3 regions of the Shewanella sp. FeAMO genome follow, and region 2 is predicted to be linked to each of the others. Evidence: predicted binding sites of a transcription regulator. Region 2 holds the regulator's gene; each other region holds the start of a gene.
What was found. The regulator ArgR, encoded in region 2, controls arginine synthesis, uptake and breakdown. The targets are predictions, from matches to a motif close to ANTGAATANNTATTCANT.
Positions count from the first base shown of each region.

Region 1: argA (amino-acid N-acetyltransferase) is a predicted target of ArgR. The motif match lies at 1,429-1,446, and genes of this name have one in related genera.
Region 3: ACWAU4_RS14930 (OadG family transporter subunit) is a predicted target of ArgR. The motif match lies at 683-700, and genes of this name have one in related genera.

Region 1 covers NZ_CM132201.1:423,563-425,838, reverse strand. Annotated here, with positions in the region: gene argA (amino-acid N-acetyltransferase) at 38-1,357, opposite strand; gene ACWAU4_RS02005 (ISL3 family transposase) at 1,794-2,276, opposite strand, start outside.
Region 2 covers NZ_CM132201.1:1,163,239-1,165,514, forward strand. Annotated here, with positions in the region: gene ACWAU4_RS05235 (Dyp-type peroxidase) at 1-601, shown strand, start outside; gene argR (transcriptional regulator ArgR) at 662-1,132, opposite strand; gene mdh (malate dehydrogenase) at 1,418-2,276, shown strand, end outside.
Region 3 covers NZ_CM132201.1:3,315,388-3,317,663, reverse strand. Annotated here, with positions in the region: tRNA gene ACWAU4_RS14945 (tRNA-Arg) at 1-27, shown strand, start outside; tRNA gene ACWAU4_RS14940 (tRNA-Ser) at 36-127, shown strand; tRNA gene ACWAU4_RS14935 (tRNA-Arg) at 174-250, shown strand; gene ACWAU4_RS14930 (OadG family transporter subunit) at 968-1,234, shown strand; gene oadA (sodium-extruding oxaloacetate decarboxylase subunit alpha) at 1,261-2,276, shown strand, end outside.

The DNA of each region.
Region 1 (2,276 bases), 740 kb from region 2:
CCTGCTTACAAAAAGCCCCGCTGAGCGGGGCCGGTTTTTACAGGTCAAGCGCCAAAATTTTGGAGCGACGCTGGTAGTTATAGAGCTGCTTCTTCTTATTCGGTAAGGCATCTACCTCCACCAGCTCAAAGCCGTGTTCCAGGAACCAGTGAATGCTGCGGGTCGTCAGCGCAAACAGCCTAGAATAACCACGCACCTTGGCCTGGCCTATGATGTTCTGCAACAGCAGGCTACCGCGATCGGCATCGCGATAGTCAGGATGCACCACCAGACAGGCAAACTCGCCGGCGTTGTCCTCTTCAAAGGGATAGAGCGCCGCGCAGCCTATCACCAGGCCATCACGCTCAATCAGCATAAACTGCTCTATTTCTATCTCCAGTTGCTCGCGGGAGCGACGCACCAGGATCCCCTGCTCTTCCAGCGGGCGGATCAGGTTGAGTATGCCGCCAATATCGGCAATGGATGCGCGCCGCAAGCGCTCGGCACTCTCTGTGACTATCTGGGTACCTATGCCCTCACGGGAGAAGAGTTCCTGCAACAGGGCACCATCTTCCAGATAGCTGACCAGATGGCAACGGGGCACACCGCTGCGACAGGCATCAATACTGGCCTTGAGAAATGCCATGGTGCCGACACAGCCTTCACCCTGGCCGGCCAGTTTATCGAGAATTTTCTGGGCATCGTTGGGCATCAGCTCGGCAATCACATCACCGTTGCGATCCAAAATACCATTCTGGGAGCTGAAGCCGATCATCTTGTCGGCCTTGAGTTTGATAGCCACCTGAGTCGCCACTTCTTCGGCGGTGAGGTTAAAGCTCTCGCCGGTGACTGAAGCCGCTATCGGCCCCATCAGGATGATGCAGTTGTTTTCCATCTGCCGTTTGAGTCCCTGAACATCGATACGGCGCACCTTGCCGGAGAGGCAATAGTCAATACCATTGTCGACCCCCAAAGGCTGGGCGATGACAAAGTTACCACTGACCACGTTGATCTGTGCGCCCTGCATCGGCGTGTTCGACAGGCTCATGGACAGCCTGGCAGTGATATCAAACTGCAAAGAACCGGCTACCTGCTTAATGACCTTGAGAGTGGCTTCATCGGTGATCCGCACGCCTTGATGGTAGGCAGGCTCAATCTGATTGTTAGCCAAGGCTTCGTCTATCTGTGGCCGGGCGCCATAGACCAATACTACCTTGATCCCCAGGCTATGCAGCAGAGCAACATCATTGATGATGGAGCGAAACTTAGGCTGAGCCAACGCCTCGCCCCCCAACATCACAACAAATGTCTTGCCCCTGTGAGCATTGACATAGGGAGCAGAATGACGAAAACCATCAACCAATTCTGTGGTACGCACCTTGGGATTTACCTCACACTCGTTAAAGCCGACATAAAATGAATGCCACCCCGTGGCACGGACAACATAATAATGCATTTAAATTCACTTAAAAAGAATTTATTTGCGCAAATACTTATTTTAAATCTCTAACTATTCACATGAAGGGTAAGCCATATCCAGCATCTTCCCCCCTGAGACTCAAACCGAGTAAATATTCGCCGCTGCGGTTCAAGTGATTGCATAGAAAGGTATAGCAGGGATCTGTTTAGAAAGTATGAATCCACCTGAACCGCAGAAGGCCAGCAGCCGGATCCTTACGCGGAATAACTCAGGACTAAAGTGGATTGAAGGTGATAGAGGCAGCTTGGTGATAAAGGAGATAAGCTTAAGGGCAACGAGAGCCAAACCGACTCGACTACGGCCGCGGCGGCCAAATTCAAATCAAAAAAAAGGTTCATCGCGGATCTCCGGGGAACGCCTCTCTGACTTTCAGAAAGAAGTATTCGGTATCCCGGTAGCCATAGCCCATTCGCTTCAGCAGTTTGATTTTGTTGTTCATCCCCTCTAGTCGGCAGGTGTGCAACGGATGAACCGCTGAAGCAACTATGCCATGAAGATAGTTTTTAAGACGCTGGCCAAATTGGAGTAGTGGCCTGATACCGCTCTCTCTGACTTGTTGCCACCAGAGGTTCCATTGAGCCGTGGCTTCGGCTTCATCTGTGCAGTACCACATCTCCTTGAGTTGCTCCCTGAGCAGGTAAACCGTCATTAAGCTTTTGTTCGACTCCAACAGCTCGTTGAGATACCCCGCCTGTTTGTCTGTCAAATTATCTCTGTTTTTGAGTAAGACCCAGCGCCCCCGTTTTACCCGTTTGCGGGCTGGTTTGTCGTGCTTGAGTTGATTAGCTTGGTCAACCCTGACTCGGTCGATGACTTC
Region 2 (2,276 bases):
TATTCTTCATCTGGTAGCCAATGAGGTCAACGAAATGCTGGAAGGGTTGGCTGAACTGGAAGAGGAGGAGCGCGGGTTCCGCTTTATGGACAGCCGCGATCTGACCGGTTTTGTCGATGGCACAGAAAACCCCAAGGGCAGAGGCCGTCAAGCTGTAGCCCTGGTAGGTGATGAAGACGATGCATTTCGCGGCGGTAGCTACATTCATGTACAGAAATATGTCCATAATCTGAGTAAGTGGCACAGACTGCCGCAGAAAAAGCAGGAAGACATCATAGGCCGCACCAAGCAGGACAACATAGAGTACGCCTCGGAAGACAAACCGCTGACGGCACATATCAAGCGGGTAAATCTCAAGTATGACAATGGTGAGTCGATGGAGATCCTGCGTCAGAGCATGCCCTATGGTTCTGTAAAACAGCAGGGTTTGATGTTTATTTCCACCTGTAAGACACCTAACCATTTTGAAAAGATGCTTCACAGTATGGTTTTCGGTGACGGAGAAGGACACCATGATCACCTGATGCACTTTACTCAGGCGGTAACTGGTTCCTCTTTCTTTGCCCCATCTCTGGATTTCATGATCCAGTTTGATGATTAATAGCGCGATAAAAACAAAAACGCCCCTCATTGAAGGGCGTTTTTTTATGGCATTTTCAACTCAGTCTGTGTAATTGAACAGCGACTTCACTGTTTCCAGAGTTTCATCAATGGTCTTGATGCTGGAAGGGCAGATGAAAATAGTATCATCACCGGCGATAGTGCCCAGAATACCTTCTGGCTTGCCGATGGAGTCCAACAGCCTGGCAATTAACTGCGCCGCCCCCGGGCTGGTACGCACCACTATCATGGCTTGGTTATGATCCACATCCAATACCAGATTCTTCAGCGGGCTGCCGGCGGTAGGTACCCCTAGTTCAGCCGGTAAGCAGTAGACCATCTCCTGCTTGGCGTTACGAGTGCGCACGGCACCGAACTTGCTCAGCATGCGCGAGACTTTGGACTGGTTGATATTGGCAAAGCCTTCGGCTTGCAGTGCATTGACTATTTCACTCTGGGAGCCGAAGCGCTCCTCTTTAAGCAGAGCCTTGAAGGTTCTGATTAGCTCATCCTGATTTTTGCTTGCTTGCATTATCTTCTTCTGTCGTTATTCAGAAAATCCCGGTCATTCTGCATATCAAACGGATAAGTGTCAACAAATACCCAAGATGTCTGCATAAAAATGCAATGTAGGTCATTTGGTGGGTAAAAGAAGCCTCAGTGGGCAGTAGAAAATGCTGAAGTTAATTCAGCTTTTGATGAAACAGAGTCATATGACTAAGGGATAATTGCTATTTTTGTGACGATCCTTTAATGTTGCGCCATCACAGAATTAGATCTATGTCACACATAATTCCGAGAATTGACGGAGATAACTATGAAAGTTGCTGTACTTGGTGCTGCTGGTGGTATCGGCCAGGCTCTTGCCCTTCTGTTGAAAACCCAATTGCCTGCCGGCTCTCAGCTGTCACTCTATGATATCGCCCCCGTAACGCCTGGGGTTGCCGTGGATCTGAGTCATATCCCGACAGCAGTTGAAGTTAAAGGTTTTGCCGGTGAAGACCCAACGCCTGCACTGGAAGGTGCCGATGTGGTGCTGATTTCTGCCGGTGTTGCCCGTAAGCCGGGCATGGATCGTTCTGATCTGTTCAATATCAATGCCGGTATCGTCCGTAACCTGATTGAAAAAGTGGCCGCGACTTGTCCCAAGGCGCTGATCGGTATCATCACTAACCCAGTGAACACCACTGTGGCCATTGCTGCTGAAGTACTGAAAAAAGCCGGTGTTTACGACAAGAACCGTCTGTTCGGTGTGACGACTCTCGATGTCATCCGCTCTGAAACCTTTATCGCCGAAGCCAAAGGGCTGAACGTTGCCGATGTTAAAGTCAATGTGATTGGCGGCCACAGCGGTGTGACCATTCTGCCTCTGTTGTCTCAGGTTGAAGGTGTCAGCTTCTCTGATGAAGAAGTTGCTGCCCTGACCAAGCGTATTCAAAACGCTGGTACTGAAGTGGTTGAAGCCAAAGCCGGTGGCGGCAGCGCGACTCTGTCCATGGGCCAGGCCGCTTTCCGTTTCGGTCTGTCGCTGATCCGCGGTCTGCAGGGTGAAGCCAATGTGATCGAGTGCGCCTATGTTGATGGTGGCAGTGAGCACGCTGAATTTTTTGCCCAGCCAGTGGTACTCGGCAAGAATGGTATCGAAAAGGTTCTGCCGTATGGAGAGCTGAGTGCGT
Region 3 (2,276 bases), 2.2 Mb from region 2:
GAGGTTCGACTCCTTCCATGCGCACCAATTTATGCGGAGAGGTGGCCGAGTGGCCGAAGGCGCTCCCCTGCTAAGGGAGTATGGGCTTTATCTCCCATCGAGGGTTCGAATCCCTCCTTCTCCGCCATTCTTTACTATACTCTGAGAGCTAAGCTTTCTGAGTTCCGGATTAAGCGCATGTAGCTCAGCTGGATAGAGTACCTGGCTACGAACCAGGCGGTCGGAGGTTCGACTCCTTCCATGCGCGCCAAATAGCAAAGAAGTAAGACGCCCCGCAATAGCGGGGCGTTTTGCTATCTGTTTCTTACTCGCCTGCAATTTCCTAGCTATCCACCGTGCCTTATCCGTAAGCTTGATACAGAGACACAGGCCCACTGAAAGTCCGGGATGTAACAAGTTCTGGATAGAGAACCTATTTTCATCATCAAGTACCATGCTTTGTTCTTCATACCGTCGAAATTCGTACCCGCCATTGCTTAAAGCAGAGCCGCTGAGTCGCTTGGTTTCTAGGCAAACTCATCACAGACAGTTTTATCGCTTATGGCGAACACATCCGGGAAAGGCTTTAAAACCATTTGTATTCACAAGTCCCCTATGTTGAAACTTGCCGCCCTTGCCGGTATTCGCGATATCATCTTCCCTTCGTTCTGGTTTGAGTTTTGGTTTTTCATCAAAAATCTTAAATGAATATTTATGAATCATTATTCCCTATGAGGTTTTATTGATTTGTTTTGGTATGACCAATTTACATTGGGGAGGTTTTTTTGTTATAGATTGGTTATCGCTTTTGACCTAAGTCACATGGTTAGGTGCAACTTGGCCTGTTAGGCTAAAACAAGCAGTGATTGAAAATCACATTTTTTCGCATATTTACCATTATTGTCCGGCTGGGGTGCCATGTTCTGTCATCTCAGACCAGACTTAGACATGGAAAGGCCTGCCGCGCCATTAACAAAATGAGGAAGATATGATGTCGCTTTCTGAGCAACTCGTGGAAGCTGTGGGGATTATGCTGCTTGGTATGGGGCTGGTTTATCTGTTCTTGGGGCTGCTGATCTTGGGGATCCGGGTATCGGCCCATTATCTGGCACCTAAACCCAGCTTGGAGGATAAGAACCAAACTCAGGAAAGGGCCAAGGCACAATCTGCAGTCGTCGCCCAGGCAGGTGCACCAACGCCGCAACAGTTGGCAGCCATTAGTTGTGCCATTCACCAATACCGCAAACAGGCTTAATTGCCGCAATCTGATGGATAAAAAAGATGAGTAAAGCTTTAGCATTAACCGACGTTGTCCTGCGGGATGCCCACCAGTCATTGTTGGCAACCAGAATGCGTATCGAAGATATGTTGCCGATTGCATCCAAGTTGGACAGTGTCGGCTTTTGGTCCCTGGAGTCCTGGGGCGGTGCAACCTTTGATGCCTGTATCCGTTATCTGGGTGAAGACCCATGGGAGCGGATCCGGGCGCTGAAACAAGCCATGCCCAACACCCGGCAGCAGATGTTATTGAGGGGCCAGAACTTGCTGGGTTATCGCCATTACAGTGACGACTTGGTGACCCGGTTTGTGGAGCGCGCCCATGACAGCGGGGTCGATGTATTCCGGGTGTTCGATGCCATGAATGATGTGCGCAACTTGCAAGCCGCGCTGAAAGCCGTGATTGATGTTGGCGCTCATGCACAGGGCACAATTTCTTACACCACAAGCCCCGTACATACACTGCAAACCTGGTTGACCATGGCCAAGCAATTGGAAGATATGGGCTGCCATTCACTCTGTATCAAGGACATGGCCGGTTTGCTCAAGCCGATGGAGGCATTTGAGCTAATAAGCCGCTTGAAGTCGGAAACCGATCTCTTGATCACCATGCAGTGCCATGCCACTACAGGGTTATCAACCGCAACCTATCAAAAGGCGATTGAGGCAGGCATTGATGTTCTGGATACTGCCATCTCTTCCATGAGCCAAACCTATGGTCACAGTGCCACCGAAACCTTGGTTGCCATGGTTGAAGATACCGATAGGGCGACAGGCTATGACTTGGCACTGCTGGAGGAGATAGCCGCCTATTTCCGTGAGGTCAGAAAAAAATATGCCCGTTTCGAAGGGGCACTCAAGGGCATAGATTCACGCATTCTGCGGGCTCAAGTGCCGGGTGGCATGCTGACCAATATGGAAAACCAGCTCAGAGAGCAAGGCGCCGAGGACAAGCTGGATCTGGTGCTCGAGGAGATCCCAAGGGTGCGGGAAGATCTGGGTTTTATTCCTCTGGTGAC